Regions from separate parts of the Arthrobacter nitrophenolicus genome, predicted to be linked through region 2. Evidence: predicted binding sites of a transcription regulator. Region 2 holds the regulator's gene; each other region holds the start of a gene.

Region 1 (7,368 bases), 710 kb from region 2:
TGTTTTTCCGGCGCCCTTCTTACCGGCATTCCTGCCGCCGGGCAGCAGCTGCTTCCGCAGTTCCTCCGGGGTGACGGCAGTGCCGCGCTTCTTGATGTCCAGCACCGTGATGCCTTCCTGCTTGACCCAGGCCTTGAGCGCCTTGACGTTGTAGGGCATGACATCCAGCACTTTGTAGGCACGCGCGAACGGGGTGTCCGCCAGTGCGGGGGCGCAGATGTACGCGATGTGCTCGTCCACCAGGTGGCCGCCGAGCTCCTGCGCGACGTCGGCCACGAGGCCCGCCCGGATCACGGCGCCGTCCGGTTCGTAAAGGTAGCCCGCCACGGGACCCACCGGTGCCGCCGGTCCGGCACCGAAATCCGCGGCGCTGGCCAGCTCGGCTGCTCCGTTTGGCCCCAGCACCAGTGCTGAGCGGCGGACGTCGGCGCGGCGCACGGCATTGAACCACAGCGCCACCTCGGTGACGTCCCCGTTCACGGACACCCACTGGGCTTCGCAGCCCTGCGGCACGGATTCATGCGGCATGCCCGGGCCCATCTTCACGCCCACGGCCATGCCCGACTCCGCAAGGGACTCCACGAAGGACAGCGGCGGCGAAAAGGCCTCGGGGTCCCAGATGCGCGTGGTGCCGGAGGTGGAGGTGACCCGGCGGGCGGGGTCCAGCCACACGCCGTCGATCCCGTCCAGCGGGACGGCGGTGGCGTCCGCGTGGACCACGGTGGCGTTCGGGAAGGGGATGAGGTTTACGGTGGCGCAGGCGGCAGTTGTCTCGTCCTGTTCCACCGCGGTGACCGTGAGGTCAAGCGACGCCAGTGCAAGGGAATCAGCGCCGAGCCCGCAGCCCAGGTCTGCCACGTGGCTGACGCCCGCTTCGGCGAACCGCTGCGCGTGGCGGGCTGCAACGTTCAGGCGGGTGGCCTGCTCCAGCCCGGCCTGGGTGAACAGCATCTGGCTGGCAAACTCGCCGAACTTGGCCTCGGCCCTGGTGCGGAGCCGCGACTGGGTTAGGACGGCGGACACCAGCTCGGGGGAGTGCCCCGCCTTGCGCAGCGCGGAATTCAGCTCGAACGACGCGTCCTCCCGGTATGGACCCAGTGAGGCCAGCAGGTCCCAGCCTTCCGGGGTGAGCAGCGGCGCGATCTGGTCCTGGGGAGCGTTGGGCATGCGTTCCAGCCTAGTGGAGGAGCGTCCTGCGGGATGCCGATAGGGTTGAAAGCATGGAAGACAGCGCAGGCCCCCAGCAGTCCGGAGAACAGCAGCCCACGGACCGGGGTCCTGCCAGGTACGCCCGCCCGGCGCTGATCGCGGCGTCGGTGGTGGCCGTTGTTTGCCTGGCGCTGCTGGTGATCATCTTTTTCCTGGACACGTTCAACGCCACCGTCTACTCGGTAGGCGGCAACAACATCGAGGACGATACCCAGGAGGCCCGAGATATCCGCGGGCTGTATACCGGGGCACGGACCGGAAGCATCGTGTTCCTGGTCGCCTCGCTGTTGGCCGCGGCCGGCGCTGCCGCGGTGCTGTACCGGGGCAGGAATCAGGGGACGCGGGATTCCGACGGCGGCGAGGAAGTGGATTTCGAGGACCTGGGCCGCTGAGGCTGCTGCCCGGCGCTGGTGAGCAGTACGCCTGATATCACCAGGATGCCGCCCGTTACCTGCGCGAGGGTGATGGGCTGGCCCAGCAGCACCGTGATGACCGCGGTGAAGACGGCGATCAGGTTCAGGTAGTTGCCCGCGTTCGCGGCGGTGGTCCGTTTCAGGGCCAGGTTCCACAGCAGGTAGGAGCCCAGCGACGGGAACACCGCGATGAACGCCAGCGACCAGCTTTCCGCGGGAGTGGACGGCAGCCCCGCGCCTGCCACCGCGGCCACGGGGGCGAGGACCACGGCGGCCAGTGCAACCTGCACCGCGGTGGACGTGATGGCCGGCAGGGACAGCCTGCGGGCGATGATCGTGTAGAAGCCCCAGACCGTGATGGCAGCCAGGATCAGCAGTTCCCCGGTGTTGATGGAGAAGGTCAGCAACCGCTGCAGGTCACCGCCGGTGAGCACCAGGACGACCCCCGCCAGGCCCAGGCCGATGCCCAGCCAGCTCACCGGGCGGGGCCGGTCGCGAAGGAAGACGACAGCCAGCACCATGATCAGTGCCGGGTTGGCGGCGGTGACCAGGGACGCGTTCAGGGCCGAGGTGTGCTGCAGCGCGCTGTACAGCAGCAGGGTGTAGCCGCTCATCCCCAGCACGCTCAGCAGCAGCAGGACCGGCCAGCGGCGCAGCACCCCTTTCCAGTCCGGCCTGTCCACGAAGTGCGCCAGGAGGAGCAGCGGTGCGGCGGCCAGGACCCAGCGCCAGAACGTCAGCTGGAGCGGGTCCATCGTCTTCATGGCCGACTGCCCCACGACGAAGTTTCCGGCCCAGAACAGGTTCGCAAGGATCAGGTACACGGCGGCTCGCACCGCTTCAATGTACAGGGCGGATGTGTCCGCTGAAGACGAAACGCTGGCACTCGCCTTGACCGAGTGCTAACCCGGACATAGAGTCTTCATTAGCACTCTCCCTAGGAGGGTGCTAATACATGAAGAGCTGCCAGCCAGGCTGCTGCCGGCACCGCGACGACGGTTGCCAGCCAGGGCGGAAAGCTTTCCAAGTCCACGAATTTGCTGACGAAAAGGAGAGGTCCGAGTGTCGGTCTCTATTAAGCCTCTTGAGGATCGTATTGTTGTCCGCCCGCTCGAAGCCGAGCAGACCACGGCTTCCGGCCTGGTGATCCCGGACTCCGCACAGGAGAAGCCGCAGGAAGGCGAAGTTGTTGCAGTTGGCCCCGGCCGCTTCGAAGACGGCAACCGCGTACCGGTCGACGTAGCCGTGGGCGACGTCGTGATCTACTCCAAGTACGGTGGAACCGAAGTCAAGACCGGCGGCACCGAGTACCTCGTGCTGTCCGCCCGCGACGTCCTGGCGATCGTCGTAAAGTAACTTCCCGGATCCCCGTGCCGCTGGTCATGCCTTCTGCTGGCCAGCTGCGCGGGGTTCTGTCTTGAAAGGACAAAACCATGGCAAAGCAGCTTGCGTTTAACGACGCTGCCCGCCGGTCTCTTGAAGCCGGCATCGATAAGCTCGCCAACACCGTCAAGGTAACGCTCGGCCCCCGCGGCCGCAACGTTGTCCTGGACAAGAAGTGGGGAGCGCCCACCATCACGAACGACGGCGTCACCATCGCCCGCGAAGTGGAACTGGACGACCCGTACGAGAACCTTGGCGCCCAGCTGGCCAAGGAAGTCGCCACCAAGACCAACGACGTTGCCGGTGACGGCACCACCACCGCAACGGTCCTGGCCCAGGCACTGGTCAAGGAAGGCCTGCGCAACGTAGCTGCCGGCGCTGCTCCCGGCCAGATCAAGCGCGGCATCGAGGTTTCGGTTGAAGCCGTCGCCGCCCGCCTGCTGGAGAACGCCCGCCCCGTCGAGGGCACCCAGGTTGCCAGCGTCGCTGCCATCTCGGCACAGAGCGAAGAAATCGGCGAGCTCCTGGCTGAGGCCTTCGGCAAGGTGGGCAAGGATGGTGTGATCACCATCGAGGAATCCTCCACCACGCAGACCGAACTGGTCCTGACCGAGGGCATGCAGTTCGACAAGGGCTACCTGTCCCCGTACTTCATCACGGACGCGGACCGCCAGGAAGCCGTCCTCGAGGACGCCCTCATCCTGATCAACCAGGGCAAGATCTCCTCGCTGCAGGACTTCCTGCCGCTGCTGGAGAAGGCGCTGCAGGCTTCCAAGCCGCTGTTCATCATCGCCGAGGACGTCGACGGCGAGGCCCTGTCCACGCTGATCGTCAACCGCATCCGCGGCACCCTGAACGTCGTTGCCGTCAAGGCTCCGGGCTTCGGTGACCGCCGCAAGGCCATGCTGCAGGACATCGCCACCCTCACCGGTGCACAGGTTGTCTCCCCGGAGCTGGGCCTGAGCCTGGACACGGTTGGCCTGGAGGTGCTGGGTACTGCCCGCCGCATCACGGTCACCAAGGACAACACCACCATCGTGGACGGCGCAGGTTCAGCCGAGGACGTGTCCGCACGCGTTGCGCAGCTGCGTGCCGAGCTGGCCCGCACCGACTCCGACTGGGACCGCGAAAAGCTCCAGGAGCGCCTGGCCAAGCTGGCCGGCGGCATCGGCGTCATCAAGGTGGGTGCTGCCACCGAGGTTGAGCTGAAGGAAAAGAAGCACCGCATCGAAGATGCTGTGTCCTCCACCCGCGCTGCCCTCGAAGAAGGCATCGTGGCTGGTGGCGGTTCCGCCCTGATCCACGCCCTCAAGGCACTGGATGAGGACCCCGCCGTGAAGGCGCTGGAAGGCGACGCCGCCGCTGCTGTGGGCATCGTCCGCCGCGCACTGGTGCAGCCGCTGCGCTGGATCGCCCAGAACGCCGGCTTCGACGGCTACGTCATCACCTCCAAGGTCGCCGAGCTCGAAACCAACAACGGCTTCAACGCCAAGTCGGGCGAGTACGAGGACCTGATCGCTGCCGGAGTCATCGACCCCGTCAAGGTCACCCGCGCCGCCCTGCGCAACGCAGCCTCCATTGCTGCCCTGGTCCTCACCACCGAGACCCTGGTTGTGGAGAAGGCCGCTGAGGAAGACGAGCACGCAGGCCACAGCCACTAAATCCCCACCGGCTCCCAAATCCCGCTTCGCTCGACTTGGGTCCCTCGCCGGTGTGGGCCCTTGGCCCGCGCACACAAAAACCGGCCCGGCATCTGCTGGGCCGGTTTTTTCTCGCCTATTTCCGTACCGCGTAGCGCACGTGCGTGGCGAACGGCGAGCTGACGGTCTGCAGGATCTCAAGATTGACGTCCCGGTCGAAGCCGTCGAACAGCCGCTTTCCTGCGCCGAGGAGCACCGGGGCGGTGGAGAGCACCAGCTCATCCACCCGGCCGGCTGCCAGAGCCTGCCGGATCACGTCAGCGCCGCCGCCAACAGAGACGTCCTTGCCTCCGGACGCAGCGGCCGCCCGCTCCAGTGCCTCGTCCAGCCCCGCAACGAACGTGAACCCGGACTCCGGTGGAGGTTGGTCCGCCAGGCGGTGCGTGAGCACGACGAGCGGCCCCGGGAAGGGGTTGGTCCCGCCCCAGGCGCCTGCGGCGTCGTACATGCCCCTGCCAACGATTCCCGCTCCGGTGCCTGCCACGAGTTCGTCGTAGAACTCCTTGTCCGGCCCGTGCATGGCAAACTCGTGCCCGCCGTCGTAGGTCCAGGGGCCGCCCATCACCCAGTAGTGCAGGCGTTCGCCGCCCCTGCCCAGGCCGTAGCGCGGCCCGTCGTCAGGACCGGTGATGAAGCCGTCCACTGAGGTGGTGATGGATGCGATAACCCTTCCCATCAGGTTCCCGGCATGTCCTGGGTCTCGACTCCGCCCGCACGCTCGTAGACCAGCGACACCGCCCCTTTCGGAAAGGAGCGTGCCGGTTCGGCGAGGCGGAAGGTGGCGGGAATGGTCCCGGCGTCGAAGAGCCGCTTGCCCTGCCCGAGGGTGAGCGGATAGAGCCAGATGCGGAGTCGGTCCAGCACGTCCGCCTGCAGCAGGGAACGGATGAGGACGCCGCTGCCGAACATGTGCACCTCCCCGTACTCCTCGCGGAGCCTGCCCGCTGCCGCCGCGTCCGGCAGGACGGTGGTGCCGGCCCAGCCGGGGTCGGTCAGCGATCCGGAGACCACGAATTTGGGCACCCGGTTCAGCGCGCCGCCGATGTCGCCTGACTGGTGCGGCCAGTACGCGGCAAAGATGTCGTAGGTCTTCCGGCCAAGCAGGAGGGCGTCCATGCGGCCGATCCCGGCCTCGATGTCCGCTTCAGACTCGTCATCGGACACCGGCAACTGCCAGCCGCCGAAGGCGAAACCGGCCTCGGTGTCCTCCTCGCGGCCGCCGGGAGCCTGGTAGACGCCGTCGAGGGTCATGAACAGGTTTGCGACGATGATGCCCACCCGCCCATTGTGGAACTCCGCCCGGACCCTGTCCAGAGCCGGGAAGGTACCCTGTCCAGAGCCGGGAAGGTACCCTGTCCAGAACCGGGACGGCGCCTCGGCGGACAGCCGCCGGACGCCCGGAAGGGCCCGTGGCAGACTGGTGCCATGCTGCTCGACGAGCTCGTGAAAACCACTGATGCTGTCGCATCCACACGCTCCCGGCTCGCCAAGGTCGAGGCACTCGCCGGCCTGCTGCGCCGGCTTGAACCCGGGGAGATTGCCACTGCAGTCGGCCTGCTCATCGCAAAACCGCGGCAGGGACGGGTGGGAGTGGGCTGGAGCGGGATGCGGTCGGCCATGGGGGACCCGGCCGACGAACCCACCCTGACGGTCGCCGACGTCGACGCCGCCCTGGACCGCCTCCTCGGCACGGCCGGCACCGGGTCCGCAGCGGAGCGTGCCGCCACCCTCCGCACACTTCTGTCCACCGCCACCGAACGGGAGCAGGCGTTCATCGCCGGAGTCCTCCTGGGTGAGTTGCGCACCGGCGCCCTGGAAGGCGTCCTGACTGACGCCGTCGCCCGCGCCGGCGGGCGGCCGGTGGAGTCCGTCCGGCGGGCGGCGATGCTCTCCGGCGACCTCGGCGGCACCGCCCTGGTGGCGATCACCGGGACGGAGGAAGAGTTGGACGCGGTGGGCCTCGTCGTCGGCCGCCCCGTGCAGCCCATGCTCGCGGCAACGGCGTCCAGTGTTAGTGCGGCGCTGGAGACCACGGGGGAGGCCTCAGTGGAATACAAGCTCGACGGCGCCCGCATCCAGGTGCACCGCTCCGGCGAGCAGGTGCGCATCTACACGCGGACGCTGGCCGAGGTGACACACCGGCTCCCCGAGGTGGTGGATCTGGTGCGCACCCTCCCGGTACGCGACGTGATCCTCGACGGCGAGACCCTCGCCCTGGGCGAGGACGGCGCCCCGCGGCCGTTCCAGGAGACCATGTCACGGTTCGGGGCCGACCAGGCGCGCTCCACGCTGCTGCATCCGTGGTTCTTTGACGTGCTGCACCTTGACGGCCGCGACCTGCTGGATGAGCCGCTGGCCACGCGCCTCGACGTGCTCGAACGGATCGCTCCCGGCCACCGAATACCCGGCGAGATCACCGCGGACCCGGCGGTTGCCGAGAACGTCTCGCGGCAGGCGCTCGCCGCCGGGCATGAGGGTGTGGTGGTGAAGGCGGTGGGCTCGCTCTACGCTGCCGGCCGGCGCGGGTCCAACTGGATCAAGGTCAAGCCGGTGCTGACGTACGACCTGGTGGTGCTCGCGTGCGAATGGGGGTCCGGGCGGCGGACGGGGATGTTGTCGAACCTGCACCTCGGAGCCCTGGACCCGGCCGGCGAGTTCGGCGA
Region 2 (7,368 bases):
ATGCGTACGGCGTGATGATGACCGGCAAGCTGCGTGAGCTCATTCCGAGGCAGCAGTTCGAGGTGCCCATCCAGGCGGCCATCGGATCCCGGATCATCGCCCGCGAAAGCATCCGCGCGATCCGCAAGGACGTCCTCGCCAAGTGCTACGGCGGTGACATCTCGCGTAAGCGCAAGCTGCTGGAAAAGCAGAAGGAAGGCAAGAAGCGCATGAAGATGGTGGGCCGCGTGGAGGTTCCGCAGGAGGCCTTCATCGCCGCGCTGACCACCGACGAGTCCAAGGACAAGGCCAAGAAGTAGTGATGACAGTGGCCGCATCCATCCAGGGCCGCAGCGATGCCTAGCGTTCTTCCTTTGGGCGACCCCGCGCCGCCGGACGGCCTGCTGCCCGCACAGGCGGCCCAGGGCGCGGGCAACCGTGCCTTCGGGCTGTATGTCCACATTCCCTTCTGCGCCGTGCGCTGCGGGTACTGCGACTTCAACACCTACACCGCCACCGAGCTCGGCGGCGGTGCGTCGCAGGACGCCTATGCCGGCACGGCCGCTTCCGAGGTGGCGTTTGCCGCCCGGGTGCTCGCCGGATCCGGGGTTCCGGCGCGGCAGCTCAGCACCGTTTTCTTCGGCGGCGGGACGCCCACCCTTCTTCCCGCAGACGATCTCGCCCTGATCCTTCGGGCGGCAGTCGACGAGTGGGGCATTGAGGACGGGGCGGAGGTTACAACCGAAGCCAATCCGGACTCTGTCACTCCAGAGTCCCTCGCTGTCCTTAAAGCAGCGGGTTTCACGCGGGTTTCCTTTGGCATGCAGTCCGCGGTTCCTCACGTCCTGAAGGTCCTGGACCGGACGCATACCCCGAGCAGGGTTCCGCAGGTGGTGCAGTGGGCCCGGGAGGCCGGACTGGCCGTCAGCCTGGACCTGATCTACGGCACGCCGGGCGAATCCCTGGACGACTGGCGGTACTCCCTGGAGACTGCCCTGTCTTACGAGCCCGACCACATCAGCGCCTACGCGCTGATCGTGGAGGACGGCACCAAGCTCGCCGCGCAGATGCGCCGCGGGGAGGTTCCGGGTATCGACGACGACGACCACGCCGACAAGTACGAGCTCGCCGACCAGCTGATCTCTGCGGCCGGGCTGGGCTGGTACGAGGTCAGCAACTGGGCCCGCACCCCGGAACAGGCGTGCCGCCACAACCTCGCCTACTGGCGGGGGGACGACTGGTGGGGGATCGGACCGGGTGCGCACTCCCACGTGGGCGGCGTCCGGTGGTGGAACGTCAAGCATCCCACCGCCTACGCCGGCCGCCTTGCCCAGGGAGCCTCACCGGCTGCCGGGCGGGAAACCCTGGACGGGGAAACCCGGACTGTTGAACGCATCATGCTGGAGGCGCGCCTCCAGGCAGGCCTCGAAGTGGCCACCCTGAGCGCTGTTGGACGCCATGAGGTGGCGGGGCTGATCGCCGACGGCCTGGTGGACCCGGCCGCGGCATTCCGCGGGAGGCTGGTCCTCACCCTGAAGGGGCGCCTGCTCGCCGACGCGGTGGTCCGCCGGATCCTCCCGGACTGACAGCTGGCGGGGCCCCGGCGCGAGCTTGCGAGTGCTGGGAGCCGGTGGGGACTACTTGATCCAGCGCAGGTTGTACTGGTACCGGTGCGGCTGGCCCTTGTTCACATGGATGCCGGCCGCCACCGAGAAGCACGTCAGGGCGATCCAGATCAGCGTGGCGATGACGGCGAAGATGTTGCCGATCACGGGGATGAACACCAGGATGTTCGCCACCACGGCCGCGATGGTGGGCGGCAGGCTGAAGTTCAGCGCTTCCTTGGATTCCTGCGCCGTAAACGGACCGCGGTCGCGGAAGATCAGGAAGATCAGGAGCGCAGGGACACAGCCGAGGATCCCGCCGAAGTGCGCCAGCGTGGCCCACTGCCGGTCCTCGCCTGCCGTCAGGGGCAGCGCGTTCGCCGGGACGCCATGATATTCGGAGCGGCCTGCGCCGCCCTGGCTGTCCCTGTGATCACGGGTGTTTTCTGCCACAGTCTGTTTCCTTCGAGAGTGCAAATAGTGCCAAATGCCGGTATTGCCTTGCTGCGGCCGCGAACAGCGCCGCAGGACCCGCAGTACCAAGAATACTGGCTATCCGGGACGTGGCTCCCCAATCAGGGCACCGTGAGGAAGTCGATCACTTCCTCAACCCGGCCCAGCAGCGACGCCTCAAGGTCAGCGTAGCTGCGGACGGCGCCCAGCAGCTTCTGCCACCCCAGCCCGATGTCCTCCTTTGTGGCGTGCGGCCATCCGAAGGCCGCCAGCACGCCGGTCTTCCAGTCCTGGCCGCGGGGCACTACCGGCCACTGCTCGATTCCCAGCACAGCGGGCCTGATGGCCTGCCACACATCCACGTACGGGTGGCCCACGATCAGCACATTCCCTGCAGCCCCGGGCGACGCCATCACGGCGTCGGCGATGCGGGACTCCTTCGAGTCCGGCACCAGGTGGTCCACGAGCACGCCGAGCCGCCGTCCCGGGCCGGGCCGGAAATCCGCCACCGCCCCGGCGAGGTCGTCAATGCCGTGCAGCGGCTCGACGACGATGCCCTCCACCCGTAGGTCGTCGCCCCAGACCTTTTCCACCAGTTCGGCGTCGTGCTTGCCCTCCACCCAGATCCGGCTGGCTTTGGCCACCTGGGCCCGCTGGCCGGTGACCTTGACCGAGCCCGACGCCGTCCTGCCGGCACCGCTGCCGGCGGCGGCGCGTGGTGCCGGCGGCATCAGCCGGATGGCCCGGCCCTCCAGGAGGAAACCGAATCCGAGCCGGAACGTCCGCGACTTTCCCCGCCGGTCCTCCAGCGCCACCACGTGCATGCCGCCGGACTTTTCCACCCGGGTCACGGCGCCGACCCACCCGGACTGGACGTCCTCAAGGACCATGCCGCGTTCAACGGGGATTTCGGGCAGTTGGGTGCGGACGGGGCCGGACATCTCCCGGGGCCCCCAGTTCTGGTAATCCATGGATCGACTCCGCCTAGCGCTAGATCAGTGCCGCCGGAATTTCGCCCGGAGCGGTACCAATGCTAACAACGGGCCAAGGCATAATAGACTGTTAGCACTTGGGCATGTCGAGTGCTAACCCCTGATGGTTTGCCCTGATGTTGTTGCACGGGGCGGCGCTGCCGCCCCGACCCTGGATGGAGGTGGAGTGTGAGCGAGCCACGCAGACTGGAAGTGCTGCGGGCAATCGTGGAGGACTACGTCCACTCCCGCGAGCCCGTTGGTTCGAAGGCGTTGGTGGAGAGGCATCATCTCGGCGTATCCAGTGCAACAATCCGCAACGACATGGCAGCGCTTGAAGACGAAGGGCTCATCACCGCTCCGCACACCAGTGCAGGCAGGATACCCACGGACAAGGGTTACCGCCTGTTCGTTGACCAGATCTCGGCCGTGAAGCCCCTTTCCCAGGCTGAACGGCGCGCCATCCAGTCGCTGCTGGAAGGTGCCGACGACCTCGATGATGTCCTGGACCGCACCGTCCGCCTGCTGTCCCAGCTGACCAACCAGGTGGCGGTGGTCCAGTATCCCCACCTGAGCCGCGCCCTGATCCGGCACATCGAATTCGTCCTGCTGGCACCGCGGAAAGTGCTGGTGGTCCTGATCGCCAACAGCGGCAAGGTGGAACAGCGGGTCATCGACGTCGGCCAGGACCTCGGCGACGACGCCCTCGCCGCGCTCCGGACCCAGTTCCTCGGTTCCCTTGCCGGGACCCCGCTGGGCCAGCTGGGGCAGTCCCTGCCCGGCGTCGTCTCCGCTGTCAGCCCGGCACAGCGGCCGGCCGCCCAGGCGCTGGCCCACGGGCTGGAACTCCTGGCACACAGCAGCCGCGAGGAGCGCATGGTCATGGCGGGCACCGCCAACCTTGCCCGGTCCAACGTGGATTTCCCGCTCAGCATCGGACCTGTGCTGGAAGCCCTGGAGGAACAGGTGGTGATGCTGCGCCTGCTGAGCGAAATGGCGCAGGACCACCGTGGCGTGGCAGTCAGCATCGGGCGGGAGAACCCCTATGACGGCCTTGCCGAAGCCTCCGTGGTGGCTACCGGCTACGGTCCGGACAGCGCGGCAAAAATAGGCGTGCTGGGTCCCACCCGCATGGACTATCCCACCACCATGGCCGCCGTCAGGGCTGTTGCCCGCTACCTGTCCCGGATCCTGGGGCCCTGAGCGGGGTGCCGGCTGCCGTGGCAGCCGGTCCGCGGAAGGACACCCCACTGCATGCAGTACAACAAGGAAGAGATACGAACTTTGAGCAGCCACTACGACGTCCTTGGAGTCTCGCCGGAGGCCACCGGAGAAGAAATCAAGAAGGCCTACCGCAAGCTGGCCCGCACCCTGCACCCGGACGTCAACCCGGGCGAGGAGGCTGCTGACCGCTTCAAGGCAGTAACCCACGCGTACGAAGTCCTCTCGGACCCCCAGAAGCGGCGCGTCTACGACACCACCGGCAACGAGAATGGCACGGACAATGGGTTCGGCGGCGGCAGCTACGCCGGCCAGGGCTTCGCTTTCCAGGACATCTTCGACACCTTTTTCGGTGCCGGCGGCTCCGCCGGCCCGGCCTCCCGGGTGCGCCGTGGGCAGGACGCCCTTATCAGCGTCCGGATCGACCTCCGCGACGCCGTCTTCGGCGTCAACAAGAAACTCGAGGTGGACACGGCCGTCACCTGCCCCACCTGCGAAGGCTCCTGCTGCCAGCCCGGCTCGCATCCGGAGCGCTGCGACATCTGCGGCGGCAGCGGCCAGGTCCAGCGGGCGGTCCGCTCCATCCTCGGCCAGGTCATGACGGCTGCCCCCTGCGGCAGCTGCGAAGGATTCGGCACCGTCATTAAGGATCCCTGCAACGAGTGCAGCGGCCAGGGCCGCATCCGCAGCCGCCGTTCACTGACCATCAAGGTTCCTGCCGGCGTCGCCACCGGAACCCGTATCCAGCTGTCCGGGCAGGGCGAGGCGGGACCCGCCGGCGGACCTTCCGGCGACCTCTACGTGGAGATCCGGGTCAACAACGACCCCACCTACGTCCGGGACGGGGACGACCTCCACGCCACACTGAACATTCCCATGACGGCGGCCGCCCTTGGCACCGAGGTGAACCTGGAGACCTTCGACGGGACCCAGGAGATCGACGTCAAGCCCGGTACACAGTCCGGTGAGATCATCACCCTGCGCGGCTTGGGCGTCACCCACCTGCGCGGGTACGGCCGCGGGGACCTCAAAGTGCACCTGCAGGTGGAGACTCCCGCCAAGCTCGATGCCGCCCAGGAAGACCTGCTGCGGCAGTTGGCCAAGCTCCGGGGCGAGCAGATCACCGAGGGAAAGCTGGCTGCCAGCGGCGGCATGTTCGCCAAGCTTCGGGACCGCCTCGGTAACCTGTAGCGGTGAGCAACCCAGTCTTCTTCACCGCCGCCGGGTCCCTCGACGGAATGGCCCCCGGTGGCCTCTTCGTACTGGAAGGGGCCGAGGCCAGGCACGCCGTTGCCGTCAAGCGCCTTGAAGCGGGTGAGCCGGTCGATATCGTCGACGGCGCCGGCACCAGGATGACCGGGCGGGTCGCCGGTGCTGCCCCGGCGGCACTGGAAGTGGAGTGCACGTCCGTAGCCGTCGAACCGCTGCCGGACGTCCGGCTGGTGCTCGTCCAGGCCCTGGCCAAGGGCGACCGGGACGAACTGGCCATCGAAACGGCCACCGAGCTGGGGATCGACGCCGTGGTCCCGTGGCAGTCCGAACGTTCCATCGTGCGGTGGAAGGGTGACCGCGCAGCGAAAGCCCACGCCAAATGGCAGTCGGTGGTCACCGCCGCCGCCAAGCAGGCACGCCGGTCCTGGGTGCCTGAGGTCCGCCCTGCCGTCGACACTGCGGGGCTGTCCGCAGCCGTCGAGGCCGCGGACCTGGCAGTAATCCTGCACGAGGACGCCGTCCGCCCGTTGCGCAGCGTCCTTGAGGGCTGGCAGGCCGGTGGCGGGGGTGCGGAACCCCGCGAGGTGCTCCTGATCGTCGGACCCGAGGGCGGCATCAGCCCCCGCGAAGTCACCAGGCTCTGCGACAAGGGCGCCGTGACGGCGCTGCTGGGGCACCATGTCCTGCGGTCGTCCACGGCCGGGCCCGCCGCCGTCGTGCTGGCCAGCGACATCCTGGGCCGCTGGGCGGCTACCGCACCTTGAAGGCCCTGGTGTCCTCAAACTGGTCCGGACCGCCGCCGGTTCCGGCCTGCGCCGCCCGCAGCTCGTAGTCACCCGCGGGCATGGTCAGGGCCAGGGTGAAAACCCCCGCCTGGCCCTGTTCCGGCGAGGCCGTGGTCTCCCCGGTGAGGAAGGGCTCGGTGCTGCCGTCGGCTCCGGACCGCAGGATCTGCCAGCGGAGCTTTCCGCCGGCGGTTGTGCTTCGTCCGGTGATCTTGACGCTGCCCCCGGGCACCTCCACATTTTCCTGCGGATCTATGATCCAGACGGGCGCCACCAGGCCCGTGCTCCGGGTCATGAGTGCGCCGAGCTGGATGTGGTCGAACGCCATGTAGTCCGTGTGCCCGTCCACCAGGATCCGCACCCGGATCTGCTGCCCGGAATCGATCAGGCCTGAGCTGGCTGCGGCGGCGGTTGCCGTGTACACCAGCTGCTGGATGGCCCGGGCCGCCATGTCCGCATCGAGGTTGCTGTTGAAGGCGTCCTCGGAGACGTCCACGGTGATGACGTCCTTGCCCGAAATGGAGGTGGCGAGCTTGTCCGGGTTCTGCCAGGGCGTGAAAAAGTCGGGGTCGAACGGCTTGTCCGACATCATGGAGCGCAGGGCGCGCGTGACCGGATTTTCCTGGTCCGGGACATCACGGAATTCCCGGTACAGGAAAACGTCGCTGCCGCTGCGCCCAATCCAGTAGACCGGCGCCTTGTTGGAGGACTGGGTGGTTTCCAGCGGCGCACTCGTGGGCGGTGCCTGCGCTGTGCCGGTGGCGATGGGATTGGTGGCCAACGTGCCGGTCGGCGCGGGCCCGGCCTCGGCGATGCAGCCTGTCAGGGCCGGGACAGCTGCCAGGACGCTGGCCAGCAAGAGACCGCGCACGCGGCCCATGGCACGGCCGGCCCTCAGGGGCGCAGCGGTTTCCGGCACGTTCGTCCTGTCCTTTCCTGGCATGGAGGGCCGATCCCCGGGCGGCCTGGGCTTCCAGCTGAAGCTGGATTTCCAGCATGGCACACACCTCCGGGCGTTGCCTCCGCCGGCCCGCCCGCCGGCCGAACTGCAACGGGAACGATATGAGGCCGATATGAAGTTGATACCTAATGACGGAATGCGGTCATCGTTCCCTTCGGGCAGCGGCTTCCCGTATCCGGCGC
Region 3 (7,368 bases), 1.3 Mb from region 2:
CGGCAACGCCTTGCTGATAGGCCGTGGCCGCAGCACGGGCGCGTTCATCAGCCGCCTCATTCAGCTCGTGCCCGGCGTGCCCCTTGACCCATTCGAACGTGTACTTTCGGCCGGAAAGCTCCCGGTCCAGCTCCTTCAGGAGCTCGACGTTCAGGACGGGCTTGCCGTCGGCCTTGCGCCAGCCTTTGCGCTTCCATCCCGGCATCCACTTGGTAATCGAGTTGATGACGTATTGGCTGTCGCAGAGGATCCGCAGGTCCTCCCCCGGAAGATGGGCTGTGGCGCGCAGAAGGTCCAGCACCGCCATCAGTTCACCCTGGTTGTTGGTCCCGTGGGGCCAGCCACCAGCGCGCCAGCAGTCGTCATTCACGTACCAGGCCCAGCCGGCCGGGCCGGGATTTCCCAAGGCCGAACCGTCAGCCGCTGCAGTAATCGTCACCGGTCCATCCTGCCAGACCGGCGCGACAATGGCGGCACGTGCCAGCTTCCCCTGCGCAGCGCGGAGCCAAGACAAGTGGGAAAACGTTTACCGAAAGTTCTTGACGGGCGGGAGCCATTCGGGAAACAATCGCAGTACTACTCGAGAAAACGCTTTCTTATTCCTGGGCATGGGTGCTTCAGAGGAGGAAGGCGGCATTCAGGAAGGCACATCAATGACGATTCGGACTGTGAGCCGGCGGAAATTCCAGCTCGGCGCAGCGGCCCTGGCCCTCTCCATCCTTGCTACCGGCTGCGGTGCGCCCGGCGGCTCAGGCGGCAACGAGCAGGTCACCCTGCGCTTCGCCTGGTGGGGCAACGAATACCTCAATGCCCAGACCGAAAAGGTCATCACCGCTTTTGAGGCGAAGCATCCCAACATCAACATCGAATCAGAACCGGGCGAATGGTCCAGCTACTGGGACAAGCTCGCCACCAAGACTGCCGCGAATGATGCTCCCGACGTCATCCAGATGGACCAGAAGTACATCGCCGAGTACGGCGGGCGGGGTGCCCTCCTGGACCTGGGAAAGCAGGACGGGATCGACACCTCAAAGCTGGACAAGGAAGCCCTGGCGTCAGGCCAGTACGACGGTGCGCAGTACGGCCTGAGCACCGGCCAGAATGCCTATGTCATCATGGCCAACACCAAGGTCTTCGAGGCGGCGGGCGTACCCCTCCCGGACGACACCACCTGGACCTGGGACGACTTCATGGAGACGGCTTCGAAGATCAGCGCGGCTGGTGACGGGAAGAACTACGGGGCCGCGTACGGCAGCAACGAGGCGGACCTGATCATCTGGCTGCGCCAACATGGCGAGAACCTCTACTCCGCCGACGGCAAACTGGACTTCGACACGGCAACAGCTGCGTCCTTCTGGGAGCGGCTGGAGGAGCAGCGCGATTCCAAGGCCAGCCCGCCGGCAACCGTGGCCACCGAGGATTCGGGCGCCGGCCTGGAGGAAAGCCTGTTCGGCACCAACAGGGTCGGCATGGCCTGGTGGTGGACCAACCAGCTCGGTTCGCTGGAGTCCACCACGGGCAGCAGCATCAAGATGCTCCGCGCTCCCAGCATTGACGGATCCGCCGCGGACAACGGGATGTACTACAAGCCCACCATGTTCTGGTCCGCCTCGTCCCGCTCCAAGCACCCCGACGAGGCCGCCACCTTCATCAACTACCTGACCAACAGTCCCGAGGCAGGCGCCATCCTGATGACGGACCGTGGCGTGCCCACCAACCCGGAGATTGTCGAAAGCATCACGCCTGACCTGAAGCCCGCAGACACAACCGTGGTGTCCTTCCTCAAGGACATTGCTCCGGACATGAAGGACGCACCGCCGGTCCCGCCGGTGGGTGCCGGCAGCGTGCAGAACGTCATCAAGCGGTACACGGACGAAGTTCTCTACGACCGGCTCACTCCCCAGGCTGCCGCCGAAGCCTTCAAGAAGGAAGTGGAAGGGATGCTCTCGAGCGCACGGAAGTAACCTCCCCCTGGCATCACCCGACAACAAAAATGCGGCCCCTCGAAAGAGGGGCCGCATTTCTTGTAGCTGCGGGACTGGCCCGGCAGGAAGGCTAGAAGCCGCCCATGCCGCCCATGTCGTCGCCGCCGCCGACAGGAGCGGGGTTCTTCTCCGGCTTGTCGGCCACGACTGCCTCAGTGGTGAGGAACAGGCCGGCGATGGAGGCCGCGTTCTGCAGGGCAGAGCGGGTCACCTTGACGGGGTCGTTCACGCCGGCAGCCAGCAGGTCGACGTACTCGCCGGTGGCGGCGTTCAGGCCGTGGCCTGCGGGCAGGCCACGGACCTTGTCCACCACAACGCCGGGCTCCATGCCTGCGTTGAAGGCAATCTGCTTCAGCGGGGCGTCGATGGCAACACGGACGATGTTGGCGCCGGTTGCTTCGTCGCCGGAGAGCTGCAGGTTGGCGAATGCCTTTGCGCCGGCCTGGATGAGGGCCACGCCGCCACCGGCGACGATGCCTTCTTCAACGGCAGCCTTTGCGTTGCGCACGGCGTCCTCGATGCGGTGCTTGCGCTCCTTCAGCTCAACTTCGGTTGCGGCGCCGGCCTTGATGACTGCAACACCGCCGGCCAGCTTGGCCAGGCGCTCCTGCAGCTTCTCGCGGTCGTAGTCGGAGTCGGAGTTTTCGATCTCGGCACGGATCTGGGACACGCGGCCAGCGATCTGGTCGGCGTCGCCGGCACCTTCAACGATGGTGGTCTCGTCCTTGGTGACAACAACCTTGCGTGCCTTGCCCAGCAGTTCCAGGCCGGCGTTCTCCAGCTTGAGGCCAACCTCTTCGGAGATGACCTGGCCGCCGGTGAGGACGGCGATGTCGGCCAGCTGCGCCTTGCGGCGGTCGCCGAAGCCCGGAGCCTTGACGGCAACGGACTTGAAGGTGCCGCGGATCTTGTTGACGATCAGGGTGGCCAGGGCCTCGCCCTCGATGTCCTCGGCGATGATCAGCAGCGGCTTGTTGGACTGCATGACCTTTTCCAGGACAGCAACCAGTTCCTTGACGTTGGAGATCTTGGAGTTGACGATCAGGATGTACGGGTCCTCGAGGACCGTTTCCTGGCGCTCTGCGTCGGTGACGAAGTAAGCGGAGATGTAACCCTTGTCGAAGCGCATGCCTTCGGTGAGTTCGAGCTCCAGGCCGAAGGTGTTGGATTCCTCGACCGTGATGACGCCTTCCTTGCCAACCTTGTCCAGGGCTTCGGCAATCAGGGCACCGATTTCGTCGTCACCGGCGGAGATCGAGGCGGTGGCGGCGATCTCTTCCTTGGTTTCGATTTCCTTGGCGGAGTTCAGCAGCTCGGCGGTGACAGCGTCAACGGCCTTTTCGATGCCGCGCTTCAGGGACAGCGGGTCGGCGCCGGCGGCAACGTTGCGCAGGCCTTCCTTGACCAGGGCCTGGGCCAGCACGGTAGCGGTGGTGGTGCCGTCGCCTGCGACGTCATCCGTCTTCTTGGCAACTTCCTTGACCAGCTCAGCGCCGATCTTCTCGTAGGGATCATCCAGCTCGATCTCCTTGGCGATGGAAACACCATCGTTGGTGATCGTGGGGGCGCCCCACTTCTTTTCGAGGACGACGTTGCGTCCACGCGGGCCGAGGGTGACCTTAACGGCGTCGGCGAGGGTGTTCAGGCCCCGCTCAAGGCCGCGGCGTGCCTCTTCATCAAATGCAATGATCTTGGCCATAACGGCAGTGGTCCTTTCGGGACGGTCGTTAAGAATGAACCTTCGCTGCAGTGCCCGCGACGGACGGTCCTTTGCCGGCGGCCTCTGTATGCCTCCGGGTGCGGACCTCACTCCAGTCAGGTGTTTCTTCGCTCTTTGCCCGGTGCCGCGCGCCGCCGGCTTGAAGCAGGCTTTGCGTTAGCAGTCGGTACGTCAGAGTGCTAAGTCAATAATTAGCACTCCCTACGTGAGAGTGCAAGCGAAAGGCGCCGGAAGCGGCGGGGCGGCGGGGTCTATTCGCTGACGGCGATCAGCTCGTCAGTTCCCAGGGCGGCCCGCTGTCTCGCTGCCGCTGGGGGCCGGCAGGTTGTCCGCACCATAGGTGAAGACCGAGAAGTTCGCCGTGGTGATGTCTCCGTTGGCGTCGAACGCGACGGGGCCGGATTCGCCGTCGTAATTGATCCCCGCGCCCGTCGCCAGCCCGGTGACGCAGTCCTTGTAGGTGGAGCAGGCGGGGGCCTCGGCGGACCCGCCGGCGCTGCCGCCGGACACACTGAGAAGGTTGGCGGCGATGGAACGGCCGGCGTCGTCCTGGGCCCTGGCCGCGGCCAGGGCCGCGAGGGTGACGGCGTCGTAGGTCTCTGCGGCGAAGGAAACATCCTTCAATTGGCCGTCGACGGCGAGCAGCCGTTCCTGGAATCCGGCGGAGGGAAGCTGGCCGGGGACCACTGCACGGGCGCCTTCCAGTGCTTTGGCGCCCAGCTTGGACCCGTAGCGGGCGAAGGCTCCGTCGCTGAGGATGATGCGGGGCCCGTCGATCCCGGCATTGTCCAGTTCCGCGAGTGCACCCTGGGCTCCTTCGCGGGCCACCAGGATGACGGCATCGGCGTCGGCTTCCCCTGCCGCGCCGGCGGCCTTGCCCGCCTCCCCCGACGGGAACTCCTCGCATGCCGCCACCTCCAATCCGGCCTGGGCCGCCGCCTCGGAAATGGCATCGGCAACGTCCTTGCCGTAGGCCCCTTCCTGGTACACGACGGAAACGGAGGCCGCACCGGCATTCTTCGCAAGCTTCACCAGGACGGGTGCCTGGGCGACGTCCGCGGCGGCAGTGCGGAAGTAGTAGCCGCCGGAGTCCGTCCCGGTAAGTCCTGCTGCGGTGTTGGCCGGCGAGATCAGCGGCGTCCTGGCACGGGAGAGAACATCAATGACGGCGGGCGCGTGGCTCGAATCGGTGGGTCCAATGACAACGTCTGCCTTGCCCGCCACCAATGCATGTGCCTGTGCCGCAGCATCCTGGCCCGCCTCGACCGGCAGCAGTTCCACCGGCCTGCCCTTGTGCCCGCCGGTCGCGTTGATCTCCTTGACCGCGAGCTTCGCCGCGGCAAGCTGGGAGTCATTGAGGAAACTGCTGTCACCGGTGCTGTCCAGGACCAGGCCAACCCGCAGGATGCCATCGCCGGACGCCTCGACTGATTCCACCCGGGCGTTGCCGGTGACACCGGAACAAGCGGTGGCAGCCAGGAGGGCGCACGCGGAGAGGGCGAGCGCCGGACGGACATGGACGGCGGAAAGGGGAAAAAGCTTCACTCGGCGGGCCGGACGCTTTCGGCCTGCGGGCCCTTCTCGCCTTCGCCGACTTCAAGCTCAACGCGCTGCCCCTCATCCAGCGCGCGGTAGCCCTCACCCTGGATGGCGGACCAGTGGACAAAGATGTCGTCTCCGGATCCGTCAACGGTGATGAAGCCGTAGCCCTTTTCCGCGTTGAACCATTTCACGGTTCCCTGTGCCATGCTGACCAACTCTTTCCGTAGAGACCGGGGACCCAGGAGCCCGAATTGCGCTTGCCTGCCCCGGACCGGACCCTGGACTTCACTTTAGCCAATGCCGGGTTTGCCCTGCAGGTGTCCCGGAGTGGGGCCGGGAATAGTTATTCACGCGTAACCGGCCGAACGGCAATGCTTAGCGGTATCCGGGACCCAGCACCACAACCAGGGGAACCTGGAAGTCGGTGCTGCTGACCAGCGTGCTGACGCCCAGCAGCCGCGCAAGGGCCTGGGCGTTGGCCAGCTGTTCAGGTCCTGCGTAGAAGATCGTGGAACCCTGCTGCGGCGCTCCGGCCCAGTTGCCAACCTGCCCCAGGGTCCAGCCGTCCGCCTGGACGGTTCCGCCCACCCGGCCGGCCAGGCCTGCCGTTCCGGTGGCGTTGAAGACGGCGACGGGCTGGGTCCGGTCAAGGACCACCTGCGCCTGCGCCGCCGTGGTGACCTCCGGTACTGCCTCGGGGCTGGGCGACGGCCCGGTTGACGCCGATGGCACGGCGTCCGTGGTGGGCTCCGGCGTGCTCTCGGGAGTAGCGGAAGGCGTTGTGCCCGTTTCCGCCAGCGGGGCCGCTTCCTGGCTGGAGGATACCTGCGCGCCAGTGCCGTTAAAGCCAAGTTTGGGAAGGATCAGGAACGACACCAGCCCGATGGCCAGCGCCGCCACCCCTACTGCCAGGATGGGCCAGAGGCGTACCCGCGAGGGTGCGGAAGCAGTGCGGTGCACACCTTGCCGCTGCGGGTTTTCCGGGACCTTGTCGAATTCGTCGCGGGCGTATCTGGTCATGGCTGACTTCCTTGGGAAATTGCTGCTGGGGGCGCGGGGGTCCTAGGCGTCGGAGCCCAGGCGCCGGGCAGTCCGGGCCCGGTGGCGGGACGTACGTAGTCTACGCAGTCTCTTGACCAGCATGGGATCGTGGGCGAGTGCATCCTCGCGGTCGATCAGGGCGTTCAGCAGCTGGTAATAGTGGGTGGCAGAGAGGTCGAAGTGCTCCCGGATGGCCTGTTCCTTGGCCCCTGCGTACTTCCACCACTGGCGCTCAAGCGCCAGCATCTGCTGCTCGCGTTCGCTGAGCGGTGACTCGCGCAGCCTGAAGTCCGCCAGCAGGGTGTTCCGTGGTTCCTGCTCCGGCAATTCCTCGGGCAGATGTTCCCGGGCCGGTTCCGCCACGGCACACTCCTTCGAGGTCTAGGGGAAAATGTCCTACCCCCATGCTACGGACGAATAACAGCCTTGTCATTTGCGCCGGAGTCCTGTCCGTGGCCCGGCGACTCAACTCCCCTGCAAGAATGGGACGGTGCTTGAATCAGACGCCTTGTTCGAACTGGACCAGGACCCTGCCGGAACGGACGGGTTCGCAGAACTCGCGCGGCGTCCGCTTGCGGACCTCGTGGCTCCGGACTGGGCCGGGGCGCTGGCAGGAGTGGAATCCGAGCTTCGTGCCGTCCTCGGTTTCCTGGCGGATGAGGTGGCGGCGGGGCACCAGGTGCTGCCGTCGCCGTCGAACGTCCTGCGCGCGTTCCGCCAGCCCCTTGCCGGCGTGAAGGTCCTGGTGGTGGGCCAGGATCCCTACCCCACGCCGGGTCACGCCGTCGGCCTTTCATTCTCCGTTGACAAGCGCACCCGGCCCATCCCCCGCAGCCTCGCGAACATCTACCGTGAACTGGAGGCGGACCTCGGCATCCCGGCCCGGGTCCATGGCGACCTGTCCGCCTGGGCGGAGCAGGGCGTGCTGCTGCTGAACCGGGTGATGACGGTACGCGCCGGTGCCGCGGGCTCGCACCGGGGCAAGGGCTGGGAGAAAATCACGACGGCGGCCGTCGCCGCAGTTGCCGCCCGGCAGTCCCCGGACGGCGCACCGATGCCGCTGGTGGCGCTGTTGTGGGG

What was found. The regulator HrcA, encoded in region 2, represses chaperone genes, less so after heat shock. The targets are predictions, from matches to a motif close to TTNGCACTCGNNNNNNNCGAGTGCNAA.
Region 1: groES (co-chaperone GroES) is a predicted target of HrcA. The motif match lies at 2,502-2,528, and genes of this name have one in related genera.
Region 3: groL (chaperonin GroEL) is a predicted target of HrcA. The motif match lies at 3,862-3,888, and genes of this name have one in related genera.

The regions. Positions count from the first base shown of each region.
Region 1 covers NZ_CP174504.1:324,100-331,467, reverse strand. The annotation lists gene ACJJV6_RS01500 (class I SAM-dependent methyltransferase) at 1-1,167, opposite strand, end outside; gene ACJJV6_RS01495 (hypothetical protein) at 1,221-1,601, shown strand; gene ACJJV6_RS01490 (DMT family transporter) at 1,541-2,458, opposite strand; gene groES (co-chaperone GroES) at 2,685-2,978, shown strand; gene groL (chaperonin GroEL) at 3,056-4,666, shown strand; gene ACJJV6_RS01475 (dihydrofolate reductase family protein) at 4,782-5,381, opposite strand; gene ACJJV6_RS01470 (dihydrofolate reductase family protein) at 5,381-5,983, opposite strand; gene ACJJV6_RS01465 (ATP-dependent DNA ligase) at 6,131-7,368, shown strand, end outside.
Region 2 covers NZ_CP174504.1:3,850,839-3,858,206, reverse strand. The annotation lists gene lepA (translation elongation factor 4) at 1-299, shown strand, start outside; gene hemW (radical SAM family heme chaperone HemW) at 336-1,565, shown strand; gene ACJJV6_RS17820 (DUF4870 domain-containing protein) at 1,617-2,036, opposite strand; gene ACJJV6_RS17815 (DUF3097 domain-containing protein) at 2,159-3,007, opposite strand; gene hrcA (heat-inducible transcriptional repressor HrcA) at 3,197-4,210, shown strand; gene dnaJ (molecular chaperone DnaJ) at 4,292-5,419, shown strand; gene ACJJV6_RS17800 (16S rRNA (uracil(1498)-N(3))-methyltransferase) at 5,422-6,204, shown strand; gene ACJJV6_RS17795 (GerMN domain-containing protein) at 6,191-7,105, opposite strand.
Region 3 covers NZ_CP174504.1:2,552,890-2,560,257, reverse strand. The annotation lists gene ACJJV6_RS12000 (RNase H family protein) at 1-439, opposite strand, end outside; gene ACJJV6_RS11995 (ABC transporter substrate-binding protein) at 654-1,964, shown strand; gene groL (chaperonin GroEL) at 2,056-3,684, opposite strand; gene ACJJV6_RS11985 (ABC transporter substrate-binding protein) at 3,982-5,250, opposite strand; gene ACJJV6_RS11980 (cold-shock protein) at 5,247-5,453, opposite strand; gene ACJJV6_RS11975 (LytR C-terminal domain-containing protein) at 5,623-6,267, opposite strand; gene ACJJV6_RS11970 (DUF3263 domain-containing protein) at 6,310-6,651, opposite strand; gene ACJJV6_RS11965 (uracil-DNA glycosylase) at 6,779-7,368, shown strand, end outside.